Gemmatirosa kalamazoonensis: one gene and its partner. The main gene of each other region encodes a partner of the protein of the gene in region 2 in a complex. Links are inferred from orthologs where the notes say so. Each region holds a gene or a part of one and is shown on either strand. Other genes may lie near its edges. The genes, in order: accD and accB.

Region 1 (7,111 bases), 160 kb from region 2 along the record:
AGCTCGGTGAGGATCGCCGCCCAGTCCTTGTCGGCGAGCACCGCGACGAGCGCCGACAGCGGCCGCGGCAGCGACACCGTACGCAGCGTATCGGCCAGCACGCGCGCGCCGTCCGGGTTGTGCGCCACGTCGAACACCCAGCGTCCCACGCGCTGGAAGCGGCCCGGCAGCCGCACCGCGCCGAGCGCGCGTGCCGCGTCGTCCAGTGGCAGGCGCCACGCATCGCCCGCCGCATCGAGCATGGTGAGTGCGACGAGCGTGTTCGCCGCCTGGAAGCGGCCGAGCAGCGGCGTCGCGAGCGCGCCGCGCCCGAGCGCCCCATCGATCGTGAAGCGCGTCCCGTCCGGCGTGACGGCCACGTCGGACAGCGTCGTCTCGTCGGCGATCACGCGCACGGGAGCAGCGCCCACGGCTTCGCCGAGCGCGGCGAGCGTGTGCCGGATGGTGGCGTCGCGCTCGCCGACGACCGCCGGTCGTCCCGCCTTGAACACGCCGGCCTTCTCGCGCGCGATCGCGTCGAGCGTGTCGCCGAGCAGCTCCGTGTGATCGAGCCCGATCGACGTGACGGCCGACACGAGCGGCTGCACGACGTTGGTCGAATCGAGACGGCCGCCGAGCCCCGTCTCCGCCACCACGACGTCGGCGCCGGCGCGCGCGAAGTGGTCGAACGCCATCGCCGTCGTGAACTCGAAGAACGTGGATCCGATGCGCTCCGCGTTCGCCGTGTGCGCGTGCACGAACGCCACGACCTCGTCCTCGGTGATCGGCCGGTCGTCGACCACGATGCGCTCGCGGAAGTCGACGAGGTGCGGCGACGTGTAGCGGCCCGCGCGCAGCCCCCGCGCGCGCAGCAGCGCGTCGAGCGTCGCCACCGTGCTCCCCTTCCCGTTCGTGCCGGCGACGTGCAGCACGGGCAACGCGAGATGCGGGTCGCCGAGCGTGGCGAGCAGCGCCCGCGTCCGCTCCAGACCGTAGCGGCTGCCCCCGGTGGTGCGCGCGAACAGGTGCTCCAGCGCTGCCCGGTAGGCGCCCGTCGCGTGTGGCGCGACGGCGGCGAGCTGCCCGGCGCTCAGGACGCTGCGGCCCCGACGGCGGCGGGCCGCCCCAACATGTGCCGGAGCAGCTTCTCCAGCGTCCCCTTCAGCTCGCGGCGGTGCACCACGTCGTCGAGCATGCCGTGGTCGAGGAGGAACTCCGCCGTCTGGAATCCCTCGGGGAGATCCTGCCCCAGCGTCTGCTTGATGACGCGCGGTCCCGCGAAGCCGATCACGGCGCCCGGCTCGGCCAGGATGATGTCGCCCAGCATCGCGTAGCTGGCGCTCACGCCGCCCGTGGTGGGGTTCGTGAGGATCGACACGTACGGCACGCGTCGCTCGGCCAGCTGCGACAGCACGGCGGACGCCTTCGCCATCTGCATGAGCGAGAGCACCCCCTCCTGCATGCGCGCGCCGCCCGACGCCGAGATGAGGATGAGCGGGTGCTTCTTCTCGAGCGAGCGCTGTCCCGCGCGGGCGATCTTCTCGCCGACCACGGAGCCCATCGAGCCGCCCATGAACGCGAAGTCCATCACCCCGAGGTTCGCCGGGATGCCGCCGATCGACCCGGAGGCGGTGATGATCGCGTCGCCGTCGCCCGCGTTCGTGTTCGCCTTCTTCAGGCGCTGCGGGTACTCGGGGAAGCCGAGCGGGTCCACGGAGCGGACGTCGTCGTCGGTCTCCTCCCAGTTCTCGTCCAGGAGGATGTTGACGTACTCGATGGCCCGGACGCGGCGGTGGTACTCACAGACCGGGCAGACGTTCAGGTTCCGGACGAACTTCTCCCGGATGTCCGTGTGTCCGCACGCCTCGCACTTCTCCCAGGCATCGGGTGGGATCTCGAGACGCTCGCGCCGCGGGACGCGAGGCTTCTTGTCTTTCCGGAACCAGGCCATGGGGGTGAAATCTGTCGCCAGGCGGCCTCAGACGGCACCCCTGTGATCTAGATCGCCAAATGCTCGCCGCGACCCCTTCCCTCCGCGGAGAACCGCACCAGCGCCCCGATCGCCAGCCACGAGATCAGCATGAACGAGCCGCCGTAGGAGAAGAACGGCAGCGGGATGCCGGTGATCGGCATCAGGTTCAGCGTCATGCCCACGTTCACCATGACGTGGACGAACCAGCTCGCGGCCAGCCCGAACGCGGCGAGGGAGCTGAACGAGTCCGTGGCGCGCGACGCGATGCGCGTGCAGCGCAGCAGCAGCACGAGGAACAGCGCGAGCGCGATCGACACGCCGATGAACCCCATCTCCTCGCCCACGACGGCGAAGATGAAGTCGGTGTGCTGCGCGGGGAGGAACGCCAGCCGCTTCTGCGAGCCGAGCGTCCACCCCTTCCCGAACCACCCGCCCGAGCCGATCGCCACCTGCGACTGGATCACGTGGTAGCCCGACGCGCGCGGATCGTTCTGCGGATCGAGAAAGACGAGCAGGCGCCGCTGCTGGTACGGCTTCAGCTTGTCCCACACGAGCGGCGCGAGCACGCCCATGAACACGTTCGCCACGACGAGCGTCACACCCTCGGCCAGGTACGGCTTGTACCAGAACAGCAGCGCGAGCAGCAGGAGGAACCACGTCCCCCAGAACGTCGGACTGAACGAGAGCAGCAGGCTCACCACCGGGCTCGCGAGCAGCACGAGCATCGGCCACGGCACGCCGGCCCAGAACAGCATGGCGAACAGGATGCCGATGAGCACCATGCCGGAGCCGAGGTCCGGCTGCGCCATGATGAGCAGCCACGGCACGAACACGACCACCGCGGGCTTCCACAGGTCGAGCAGCGACTTCGGCTCCTCGCCGCGTTGCGCGAGCACGCGCGCGAGCATCAGCGCCGTGAGCGGCTTCGCGAGCTCCGCCGGCTGGCCGAGGCGGTGCCCGGCGATCGTGAGCCACCCCTTCATGCTCGCCGCGGTCCCGGCGCCGGAGCCGAACACCAGCGTCACCGCGAGCAGGAACAGCCCGAACAGGTAGCCGGGCCACGCGATCCATTCCAGCAGCCGCGTCGACGCGCGCGACACGGTGTACGCGCCGCCTAACGCGATGACGAACCACACGAGCTGCCGCTTCCACGCGCCGGCGACGAATGCGTTCATCACGCTCGGGTCGACCTGGCCCGCGGAGTACACCATCGCGATGCCGTAGACCGACAGCAGCAGCGCGCACACGACGAGCGGCCAGTCGGCCGCCTGCAGACGGTGCCTCATCCGCCGTTCGTGACCGCTTCGTCGACGGTCGCCTGCGCCTTGAGGTAGAAGCTGATCATCTGCGACGCGATGCGTGCCGAGACCGAGCCGTGGAAGGGCACCTTCTCCAGCATCACCGCGACCACGATGCGCGGCTTGTCCGCCGGCGCGAAGCCCGTGAACCACGCGTGGTTCAGCTCCTTGCCGGTGGCCGGATCGAACTGGCCGCTCTGCGCCGTGCCCGTCTTGCCCGCGATCGCCACGCCCTGGATCGCCGCGCCGGCCGCGGTCCCGCGCTCCGACACGACGCCGGCGAGCGCCTTACGGATGCCCGCGAGCTGGTCCGGCGGCAGGTTGTACACGCGCTGCCGCGGCGACTGCAGCCGCGCGATCGTCGGACGCGGCATGATGCCGTCGTTCGCGAGCGCGGCGTAGAAGCGCGCCATGTTGATCACCGTCTGCGCGTTCTCGCCCTGGCCGATCGACATGTTGATCGCCGTCGACGCGGGGACGAAGTTGCGCCCGTACTTCTTCCGGAAGTACTCGCGCGGGTCGGAGGGGAACAGCGGCCGCATCTCGCTCGGCAGGTCGATCCCCGTGCGGTCGTTCATGTGCAGGCGCAGCCCGCCCGCCACGAGCTCCGACAGCTGCAGCTTGAGGCCGAGCTGGTAGAAGTAGACGTCGCACGACTTCTCGATGGCCTGGGCGAGGTTCACGTTCCCGTGCCCTCGCTTGTCCCAGCAGCGCCAGTAGCCGCGGCCGAACGAGAAGCCGCCCGTGCACGGCTGGTCCATGTGCGTGTCGAGATTCACGAGCCCTTTCTCGAGCCCCGCGATGGCCGTGGCGAGCTTGAACGTCGACCCCGGCGCGTAGCGACCCTGGATCGCCTTGTTGTACAGCGGACGGCGCGGGTCGGTGTTCAGCGAGTCGTAGTACGCCTTCGGGATGCCGCCCGTGAAGCGATTCGGGTCGTAGCTCGGCGCGGACACGAGCGCGAGCACGCCGCCGGTCTGCGGATCGATCGCCACCGCGGCGCCCTGCAGCGTGTCGCCGAACAGCGACTGCGTGAGCTTCTGCAGATCGAGGTCGATGTTCGTGTACAGCGCAGGCGCGGCCTCCGGCTGCTGGTCGTCGCGCGGCGCCTCGCGCACCACGCGCCCGCGCGCGTCGACCTCCACGAACCGATAGCCCTCGCGGCCGCGCAGCACGTTCTCGTACTGCCGCTCCAGGCCGCCCTTCCCGATGCGCATGCCCGCCTTGTACGCGCTGAACTCCGGCTTCGTCAGCTCGGCCTCGGAGATCTCGCCCGTGTAGCCGATGATCGACGCGACGGACGGGCCGTCCGGGTACCAGCGCTTCGGCGTGCTCTGGATGATGAGGCTCGGGAACTCCGTGCGGTGCTCCTCGAGCACCGAGACCTGCGCGAAGTTCGCGTCGGCGAGAATGACGGCGGGCCGGTTGGGGGCGCGGTTGAAGCGGCGCACCGCGGTCGCGATGTCGTCGTCCGTGAACGGGATCACCGCGTTCAGGCGGCGCAGCGTCTCGCGCAGCGAGTCCGGGCTCGGCGACAGCACCGAGACCGTGTAGCCCGGGAGGTTCTCGGCGATGACCTTGCCGTTGCGGTCGTAGATGATCCCGCGCGGCGCGGGAAGCGGGACCTCCCGCAGCCGGTTCTCCTCGGACTGCATGACGTACTCGGCGTGGTGCAGCACCTGTGCGCGATAGAACGCGCTGCCGAGCAGGACGAACGACGCCACGAGGAGAACCCTGGCGCCCCGCGAGCGGCGGGCGATGTCGTTCGGATGGAAGCTCATCCCGGAGAGCGGCCCAGCAGTGGCCGCAGCAACAGCAATAGGAGCACGCCGGACAGCGCGGTCACCGTCGCGGCGAGCGGGGACCAGAGCAGCAGCTGCATCACCAGCTCGGGACCCTGCAGGCGCCGCTCTGATACCAGGTACAACGCATCGAAGGTCCACTTGCCGACGAAGAAGAACATCGCGCTGAGCGCGATGTTGTCGGCGAAGAACACCGCCTTCAGCCACGACGCCAGATACGCGACGACGCTCATGCCGAGCGCCCCACTCCCGAACGCGGACGGCGTCAGCGCATCGGACGCGAGCCCGATGATGAAGCCGAGCACCGCGGCCAGCCCGGGGCGCATGCGTACCGCCACGAGCAGCACCGCGATCACCAGGAAGTCGATCGGCGCGCGCCAGCCGAGCAGCGGGCGCAGCGTGTAGTGCAGCAGCACGAGCGCGACGAACGCGAGCGCGACCCGCAGACCGGCGCCGAAGCTCACAGGTGGGCCCCGGGCACGGGTACCGTGGGCCGCGGCACCGTGGGCCGCGGCACGGTGGGCCTGGCGGTGCGGCCCGCGGTGTCCGCGGTCGCCGGCCGTGGCGCCGGCGTCGTCGACGTGGGCGTGGTGGTCGTCGTCGGGCGCGGCGGCGCCGCCGAGGGCGCGGCGGCGGCCGGGCGCGGCGCGGCCGACGGCGGAGTCGCGGCGGGCGTCGTCTGCGGCGGCACCGGGCGCGGCGCGGCGGCCGAGTCGGCGCGCGCCTGCTCACGACCGAGCGAGTCGAGCGCGGCCCGTCGGGCGGCCATCTCCTGCTCGGCCGCGACCCGGGCGAGCGAGTCGCCGCCGGCCGCGATCGCGCGGGCCGCCGAGTCGGCCGAGGCCTGGCTCATCCAGATCGTCGTCACGCCCTCGTCCGACCGCTTCTTCAGCAGCATGAAGACCGGGCCGAGGTTCGCGAGCGACGCCGCCGGCTGCAGCAGGTACGTCCGCGCCCACTTCTCCGGCGTCGAGACCTCGCGGATGACCGTACCGACCGGGATGCCGCGCGGATAGGTGCCGCCGAGCCCCGAGCTGATGATGAGCTGTCCCGCCTTCAGCGGGGAGCGGAACGGCACGCCGCGCATCTCCAGCAGGCCGAGCTCCTTGCCCGAGCCGAGCCGCGCCTGCACCACCCCGAACGCCGAGTCGTTCGGCGTCGTCGCGCTCACGCGGAAGTCCGGATGCGCGTACGAGATCGCGATCGACGACGAGGCGTCGGCCGTCTGCACCATGCCGACCAGCCCGTCGGCGTTGATGACCGGCGTGAACGGCTGGATGCCGGCCCGCGACCCCGCCGTGACGCTGAACGTCTGCAGGATCTGCCGCGACACGAGGTCGCTCTCGAGCTGCGCCGGCGTCGCCTCGGCGGCCACGAAACCCCAGCTCAGCCGCGATCCGAGGGAGAGCGTTTTCCGGAGCCGCTCGTTCTCGCTCCGCACGGCCGAGTACTCGATCTGGAGCCGCGTGATCTGCGCGAGCCGATCCATCCGCTCGTCGTACGAGACGAACGCCGCGCGCATCAGCTCGGCCCGTCGCTGCAGCTCGGCGAACGGTGCGACGATCGTCCGCCGGAGGGCAGCCGCGGAGCGATCGCGCAGCTGCACCGGCAGGAACAGCAGGATGAGCGACCCCAGGAAGCAGGTACCGAGCAGCGCGTTGTCGATGACGCTGCCTACGCGCGAAGCTCTCGTCGCCATCGCGGCCTCAGGTCGTCAGGACCGACCAGTACTTCTCCTCGTCGTCCAAGATACGGCCGGTACCGCGGACCACGCAGGTGAGGGGGTCGTCGTCGACGTGGATCGGCAGCCCGGTCTCCTGGCTCAGCATCATGTCGAGCCCGCGGATCAGCGCCCCGCCGCCGGTCATCACGATGCCGCGGTCCACGATGTCCGACGCGAGCTCCGGGGGCGTGATCTCGAGCGCGCGGCGCACGGCGTCGACGATCTGCTGGATCGGCTCCTGGATCGCCTCGCGGATCTCGCTCGAGTGCACGCGCACCGTCTTCGGGATGCCCGAGACGAGGTCGCGCCCCTTCACCTCCATCTCCCGCTCGTCGCC
Region 2 (7,106 bases):
AACGTGCGCAGCGCCTCCATGAGCTTCACGCCGGCGGCGTCGAGCTCGCGGCGATTCACCTCGGGGTTCTTCGGCGGCGGCGCGCTGAGAAGCTGCTTCGGCGGCCGCTCGAGCATCGTCCCTTCCGGCGGATGCTCGGTCGCGGTGATCTCGGCCTGCACGCGATCGGCGGCGCCGAGCGACTCGTCGCCCTTCGCGCGCTTCTTCTTGCGGTCGCCCTTCGCGTCCGCGTCGAGCGCAGGGTGCGCCGCCGGCGCGGCCGCCGCGACGGCCTCCATGGCGAGCACCGGGTCCACCGCCGGCATCTCCTCCGGCGACGGCTCCAGCACGACGGCGAGATCCTCCGACGCGTCCTTCCGGCGACGGCGCTTCTTCCCGTTAGGCAGCGCCGCGGCGTCGGCGCCGTCGACGAGCGACGGGCCGAGCACCTCCTCGTACGTGAGCGGCGGCGGCGGCGGGCCGGCGATGAGCGCGCGTAGCGGGCTCCAGGCGAGCGTCGTCACCGTGAGCACGCTGAGCGCGAGCAGCACGACGAGCCACGCGCCGACGGCGCCGAACAGCTCCGTCGCGTAGAACGCCACGAACCCGCCCCACAGCCCGGCGGCGAGGCTCTCCTCGCGGCCCACGTGCGTGGCGAGCGCGGTGACGATCGGCGCGAGCAGCACCATGCCGCCGAGGAACAGCAGCCAGTCGCGGTCGGAGCGCTTGTCGAGACGCCCGAACAGCCGCAGCGCGTGCACGGCCGGGGCGATCGGCACGAACAGCGAGCCCGCCCAGCCGAAGCCGGCGAGCAGCGGGCCGCCGACGACGTCGCCGAACGACCCGAACGCGCCGTGCGCGATCGACGGCGGGAGCAGTCGTGCGACGACGGCCCCTGCCAGGAAGCAGGCGGCGATCAGGAGGGAAACCGCGGAGAGCTCGCGCTTGAGCGCCGTCTCGCGGGGCAGTTCGGGAGGGAGGGTGCCGCGGGTGGGAGGAGGGGCGTCGTGACGCCCCCCCGGCGGGACTCCCGGGAGGGCGGGTGCGCCCATGAGCTAACGCTCCCAGTCGGGTCCGAGCTTCACAATCTGACGGTCCACGTAGACCGGCACAACGGGGTGCGCGTCGATCGCGGCACAGAGCGGGAGGTCGCCGCCGAAGCCGGCCGCCACGAGCGCGCGGCCGTGCTCCGACTCGGCGAGCATGTCCTCCACCCGGTCGCCGTGGTGCCGGTCGAGCAGCGCGCACACCTGCGCCGCGTCGTTCAGCAGCACCCCGGCCAGCCGGCGCATCACGCCGCGGACGTAGCGCCCCGCGCAGGCCGCGTCCTCGCGCGAGAAGTACCGCTCCCGCCCGGCGCAGACGATCGTGATGTCCACGCCGCCCCGCGCCGCAGAGCGCAGGTATGCGAGCACCGGCGACACATTGACGTACGAGGCCACCACGATGTCACGCGCCCCCTGCGCGGCGACGAGCGCGGGGGTGCCGTTCGTCGTCGACATCAGGATCGTCCGCCCCTCCACCGCGTCGGCGGTGAACTCGCGCGGCGAGTTGCCGAGGTCGAAGCCCGGCACGGGGAGCATCCGCCGCTCCCCGGCGAGCCGCACGTCGCGCCGCTCGAAGCTCTTCGAGCGGCGGATGACCTCCTCGGCGCTCTCCAGCGGAACGACCGAGCGGGCGCCGTGGTCGAGGGCGGTGGCGATCGACGTCGAGGCGCGGAGCACGTCGATGACGGCAACGACCCGACCGGCGACGTCGGCCGGGGTGACCGATGCCGCCCCGAACACGACGTCGAGGCGCACCTAGCTCGGCTCCCGCGCCGACGGCGCGGCGTCCCCGCGCTGCAGCTCGGACCGGATGCGATCGAACTCGCGCTCGAGCCACTTCGTGTCGACGTCGCCGGCCTGGAACTGCGGGTGCTGCATCACGCGCGCGAGGAACGGCGACGTCGTGGTGACGCCCTCGATGATGAGGCTCTCGAGCGCGATCTGCATGCGCTTGAGCGCCTCCTCGCGGTCGCGTCCCTGGACGATGAGCTTCGCGATGAGCGAGTCGTAGAACGGCGGCACCGTGTAGCCGGCGTACACGTGCGTGTCGAGCCTGACGCCCGGGCCGCCCGGCGGATGGAACACGTCGATGCGCCCCGGCGACGGCTGGAAGTTGCGCACCGGATCCTCGGCGTTCACGCGGCACTCGATCACGTGGCCGCGCAGCGGCGGCATGCCGTCGACCGACAGCGGCTGTCCCGCCGCGACGCGGATCTGCTCCTTCACGAGATCGACGCCGGTCAGCATCTCCGTCACCGGATGCTCGACCTGGATGCGCGTGTTCATCTCCATGAAGTAGAACGACCCGTCGGCGTTCAGCAGCATCTCGATCGTGCCCGCGCCGACGTAGTCGATCGCCTTCGCGCCGCGCACCGCCGCCTCGCCCATGCGCGCGCGCAGATCCGGCGTCATCACCGGGCACGGCGCTTCCTCGACGAGCTTCTGGTGGCGACGCTGCACCGAGCAGTCGCGCTCCCCGAGGTGGATCACGTTGCCGAACGTGTCGCCGAGTACCTGGAACTCGACGTGCCGCGGACGCGTGAGGTACTTCTCGACGTACACGTCGCCGTTGCCGAACGCGGAGAGCGCCTCGGAGCGCGCGAGCTGGAACGACCGCGCGAAGTCGTCGGGCTCCGTCGCGACGCGCATGCCCTTCCCGCCGCCGCCCGCCGCCGCCTTGATGATGACCGGGAAACCGATCTCCTGCGCGAAGCCTAACGCTTCCTCGGCCTCCTCCACGGGACCCGGCGTGCCGGGAACGACCGGGACGCCCACCGCGGCCATCGCCTTGCGCGCGGCGGCCTTGTCGCCCATGACGCGGATCTGCTCCGCCGTCGGACCGATGAACGCGATGCCGGACGCGGCGCACGTCTCCGCGAACTCCGCGTTCTCCGCGAGGAAGCCGTAGCCGGGATGGATCGCGTCGGCGCCGGTGATCTCCGCCGCGGCGATGATGCGCGGGATGTTGAGATACGACTCGCGCGACGGGGGCGGTCCGATGCAGACGTCGTCGTCGGCGAAGCGCACGTGCAGCGACTCGCGGTCCGCCTCCGAGTAGACGGCGACGGTCTGGACGCCGAGCTCGCGGCAGGCGCGGATGACGCGCAGTGCGATCTCGCCGCGGTTGGCGATCAGGACTTTCTTGAACATCACCCGTTCGGGTCGATGCGGAACAGCACCTGCCCGTATTCGACCGGGTGCGCGTTGTCGGCCACGATCTCCTTCACGACGCCGTCGTACTCGCTCTCGATCTCGTTCATGATCTTCATCGCCTCGATGATGCAGACGATCTGCCCCTTCGAGACGCGCTGCCCGACGCTCGCGTAGGACGGCGAGTTCGGATCGGGCGCCGAGTAGAACGTGCCGACCATCGGCGACTTGATCTCGAGGAGCTTCGAGGCCGGCGCCTCGCCGCGCGCGCCGGCGCTCTCCGCGATCGCGCTCATCCCATCGGCCGGCGTCGGCATCGACGGCGCGACCGGCGCGGGGAGCATGGCCGGCATCGCCGGCATCGCCACCGGCGCGGCGACCTGCATCGTGCCGCGCTGCTGCGGCGTCTTCGAGATGCGGAGCTTCATCCCCTTGTCCGAGGAGATCTCGATCGAATCGACGGACGACCCGTCGAGCATCTCGATGAGCTTCTTGACGTAGCGCAGATCGATCATGGGAGCGGAAGAAGGGGCGCGTGGATCACGACAGCTCGATGAGGTCCCGCGGAAAGCGTGTGAGGATCTCCGGTCCGGTGGGCGCGAGGTGCACGTCGTCCTCGATGCGCACGCCGCCCCATCCGGGGAGGTAGACACCGGGCTCGATCGTCACCACGGCACCCGCGGGCAGCGCCGACTCCGCGCCACGTGCCAAGCGAGGCGCCTCGTGCACGTCCAGGCCCACACCGTGCCCCAGACTGTGCCCGAACGCCTCGCCCAACCCGCGCTCGTCAATGTAGTCGCGCGCTAGCGCGTCGGCATCCCGACCGCGCATGCCCGCCCGGACGTGCGTGCAGGCCACCGCGTTGGCCTCGCGCACCACCTCGTAGACCTCGCGCTGCCGCGCGTCCGCCGCGCCGAGCACCACGGTTCGCGTGATGTCCGAGCAGTAGCCGCCGACGATCGCGCCGAAGTCGATGAGCAGGAAGTCGCCGCGCGCGAGCAGGCGGTCGGCCGCTCGCGCGTGCGGCAGCGCGGCGCGCGGCCCACTCGCGACGATCGTCTCGAACGGGAAGCCCTCGCTCCCCTCGTCGCGCAGCGCACGCTCGAGCGCACCGGCGACGGCGAGCTCCGTCATCCCCGGTCGCACCTGCGCGAGCGTCTGCTGCAACGCGCGCTCGGCCACGGCGGCCGCGTCGCGGATGAGCGACACCTCCTCCGCCGCCTTCCGCTCGCGCAGCCGCTCGAGCACGTCGATCGTCGGCCGCCACGTCCATCGAGCGCCGCCCTCGAGCAGGCGCTGGAAGTCGCGGTGCAGCAGGTGCCCGCTCTCGAAGCCGGCGACCTGTACGTGCGTGAGCTGGGCGAGCTCGCGCCACAGCCCCGTCCAGAGGCTCTGCGGCTCGATGACCACGTGCGCGAGCTCGCCCACCTGCTCCGACGCCTGCGTCTGATAACGGAAGTCGGAGACGAACAGCACCTCGCCGCGGCCGGTGACGAACAGCAGCGCGCTCGTGCCCGCGAACCCGGTGAGGTACCGGATGTTGGAGAGTCCCGTGACGAGGATGCCGTCGAGGTGCAGCCGCGCGAGATCGTCGACGAGCGCAGCGAGCCGTTCGGATCGTCGGTCGGTCACGCTGGTCAACCCGCTGTAGAAGGAGAACCGCTCTGCGCTCGCGCGCGCAGCGTCGCGACCAGCCCGCGCAGCGCGAGCTCGTAGCCGTAGGTGCCGAACCCGCACAACACGCCGAGCGCCGCCGACGCGAGCATGGAGCGATGACGGAAGTCCTCGCGCGCGTGAACGTTCGTCACGTGCACCTCGACGAACGGCACGCCGACGCCGACGAGCGCGTCGCGCAGCGCGATGCTGGTGTGCGTGTACGCGCCCGCGTTGACTACCGCGCCGTCGGCGGCGCCGGCGAGCGCCTGGATCGCGTCGACCAGCTGGCCCTCGCCGTTGTGCTGCACGCACCGCACCGAGGCGCCCAGCTCCCTGCCCACCTCGAGCAGGCGCGCCTCGACGTCGGCGAGCGTCGTATGGCCGTAGAGGTGCGGCTCGCGCCGCCCCAGCAGGTTCAGGTTCGGGCCATTCACGACGACGATGTTCACGAGTCCCGAAGCCCCCGCAGCCACGCGTTGAACTCGGCGAGGTCGTGCTCCTCGGACTCGGGCGCCGCGGGCGCCGGCGCGGGAGGCGCCGGCGGCGCCGGCTCGGCGGCGGGCTCGGGCCGGTCCGCAGCACGAGCCGGAAGCAGCGGCTCCGCGGCCGACGCGTCCGCGCTCAGCGCGCCGGCCCACGCACTGGCGGCCCACGCGTCCCGCTCGGCGACGGGCTCGGGACTCGGCTGCGGGGTCGGCTGGGGGATCGGTTCGGGCATCGGCTCCGGCATCGCTTCGGGCTCGGGTTCGCGCGCTGGCTCCGGCGCGGCCTCCGCCGCGGGTTCCGGGCCGCCACGCTCGGCGAGCCCGCGGAGAAACGCACCGGCGGTCTCCCCGGCCGGCGTCGACGGGTGCAGCCGGTCACGCAGCTCGCGCGTGCGCCGCGCGAGCCCGGCGTCGTCCGGGCGCTGCGCGACGAGCCGCTCGAAGATCGCGAGCGCCTCCTCGTCGTGTCCCTGCTCCAGGCACAGCTCGGCCATCGTCTCGGTCGCGAACGCGTCCGACGTCACGAGGTCGTGGGCATCGCCCTCCTCGGGGATCCACGGATCCGGTGCCGGTGGTGCCGGCGGCCGCTCGGCGACGATCGACGTGTCCGCGGCGGGCGGCTCCTCCAGGTCGACGGTGGGCTCGAGCCGGTCGAGCGCCTCGTCGTGGGTCGGAACGAGGTCGAGGCCGACGACCGGGTCGAACGCGCCGGCGTCGACGAGCTCCGACGGCGGCCGCTCCGAAGCCTCCTCGCGCGACTCCTCGCGCACCTCGTCGCGCTCGTCCTCGGCGACCGGCGGCGCCCACTGGAAGTCGTCGTCGAGCAGGTCGATGAACCGGCCATCGGTCGGCTCCGGCTCACCCGGCGCGTCGGGCGGCACGACGTGCTCCACCGGCGGCTCCGTCGCGAGCGCCTGTGGCGGCTCCCAACCCGCGTCGTCGGTCAGCTCGGCGACCTGCCCGACCGGGGCCGGAGTGACGGCGGGCTGGTTGCTCGGGTTCAGCGACTGGAGCAGCTCGGCGATCTGGTCGTTGTAGGGGTCCGTGTCGAGCACCCGGCCGTACCACCGCCGCGCCGCGTCCGCGTCGCCGGTGACGTGGGCGATGTCGCCGAGGTGCCGGAGCGCGATGAGGTTCTCGGGATCGAGCTCCACCGCGCGCTCGAAGACCTGTCGCGCCTCGGCCAGCTCGCCGGCCTCGAACAGCGCCTGGCCGAGCACAACGTGACCGCTCATGTGCGTCGGGAACAACCGCAGCTGGGTGCGGCAGAGCGCGATCGCGGTGCCGAGATCGCCGGCCTTCCGGTACTCGTTGGCCAGCGGAGCGAAGTACCGCCGGGGATTCTCGTCGAACTTCGACCGGAGCTCGTCGATCCGAGCGGAAGCGGCCATTCAGGTCCCTCGGCGGGCGGACGGCAGAGTCAGGCGCAGACTCCGACGGGGTGGAAGCCGGGATAATACTCGGGCCGCCGCGGACAGGTCAACCGCGCCACCGCGCAGAAGTCGGTTGCTCCCTTGATTTTAGCTGCGTTTCCGGGCTAGGTTTTTTGGCTACGCGCTCCCGCGCGTCCCTCGTTCGTCCCCCCTCGCTTCACCGCCTCACGCCAGGAGTTACGCGCCGTGCTGCAATCGATGCGGAGCGCCGCCAAGTACGTCTGGATCATCATCGCGATCACGTTCGTCGGCGGCTTCCTCTTCGCGCAGGCGTCCGGTCTGCTCGGTCGCGCCCCGGTGACCACCACGACCGCCGTCGCGAAGGTGAACGGCGCCGAGATCCTCTACACGGACTA

Evidence for each region.
Region 1: the proteins of accB (region 2) and accD are in contact, whole or in part, in a solved structure (PDB 8UXZ), measured with the Escherichia coli proteins. The link is inferred for Gemmatirosa kalamazoonensis from one-to-one orthologs.

The regions. Positions count from the first base shown.
Region 1 is NZ_CP007128.1:3,921,957-3,929,067, forward strand. The notes cover bases 1-2,968. They hold accD (acetyl-CoA carboxylase, carboxyltransferase subunit beta), read right to left. Parts: upstream 1,931-2,968; coding sequence 1,070-1,930; downstream 1-1,069. Other genes in these bases: J421_RS17070 (bifunctional folylpolyglutamate synthase/dihydrofolate synthase), read right to left, coding at 1-1,073; rodA (rod shape-determining protein RodA), read right to left, coding at 1,978-2,968. Outside these bases: more of rodA, read right to left, coding at 2,969-3,237; mrdA (penicillin-binding protein 2), read right to left, coding at 3,234-5,030; rod shape-determining protein MreD, read right to left, coding at 5,027-5,515; rod shape-determining protein MreC, read right to left, coding at 5,512-6,750; J421_RS17100 (rod shape-determining protein), read right to left, coding at 6,758-7,111.
Region 2 is NZ_CP007128.1:4,077,848-4,084,953, forward strand. What follows is about bases 1,934-4,896. They hold accB (acetyl-CoA carboxylase biotin carboxyl carrier protein), read right to left. Parts: upstream 3,692-4,896; coding sequence 3,176-3,691; downstream 1,934-3,175. Other genes in these bases: accC (acetyl-CoA carboxylase biotin carboxylase subunit), read right to left, coding at 1,934-3,176; J421_RS17805 (M24 family metallopeptidase), read right to left, coding at 3,717-4,808; aroQ (type II 3-dehydroquinate dehydratase), read right to left, coding at 4,814-4,896. Outside these bases: J421_RS17785 (FtsK/SpoIIIE family DNA translocase), read right to left, coding at 1-1,031; J421_RS17790 (2-phosphosulfolactate phosphatase), read right to left, coding at 1,035-1,781; more of accC, read right to left, coding at 1,782-1,933; more of aroQ, read right to left, coding at 4,897-5,281; J421_RS17815 (tetratricopeptide repeat protein), read right to left, coding at 5,278-6,708; J421_RS17820 (SurA N-terminal domain-containing protein), read left to right, coding at 6,949-7,106. UniProt on the Escherichia coli protein: This protein is a component of the acetyl coenzyme A carboxylase complex; first, biotin carboxylase catalyzes the carboxylation of the carrier protein and then the transcarboxylase transfers the carboxyl group to form malonyl-CoA.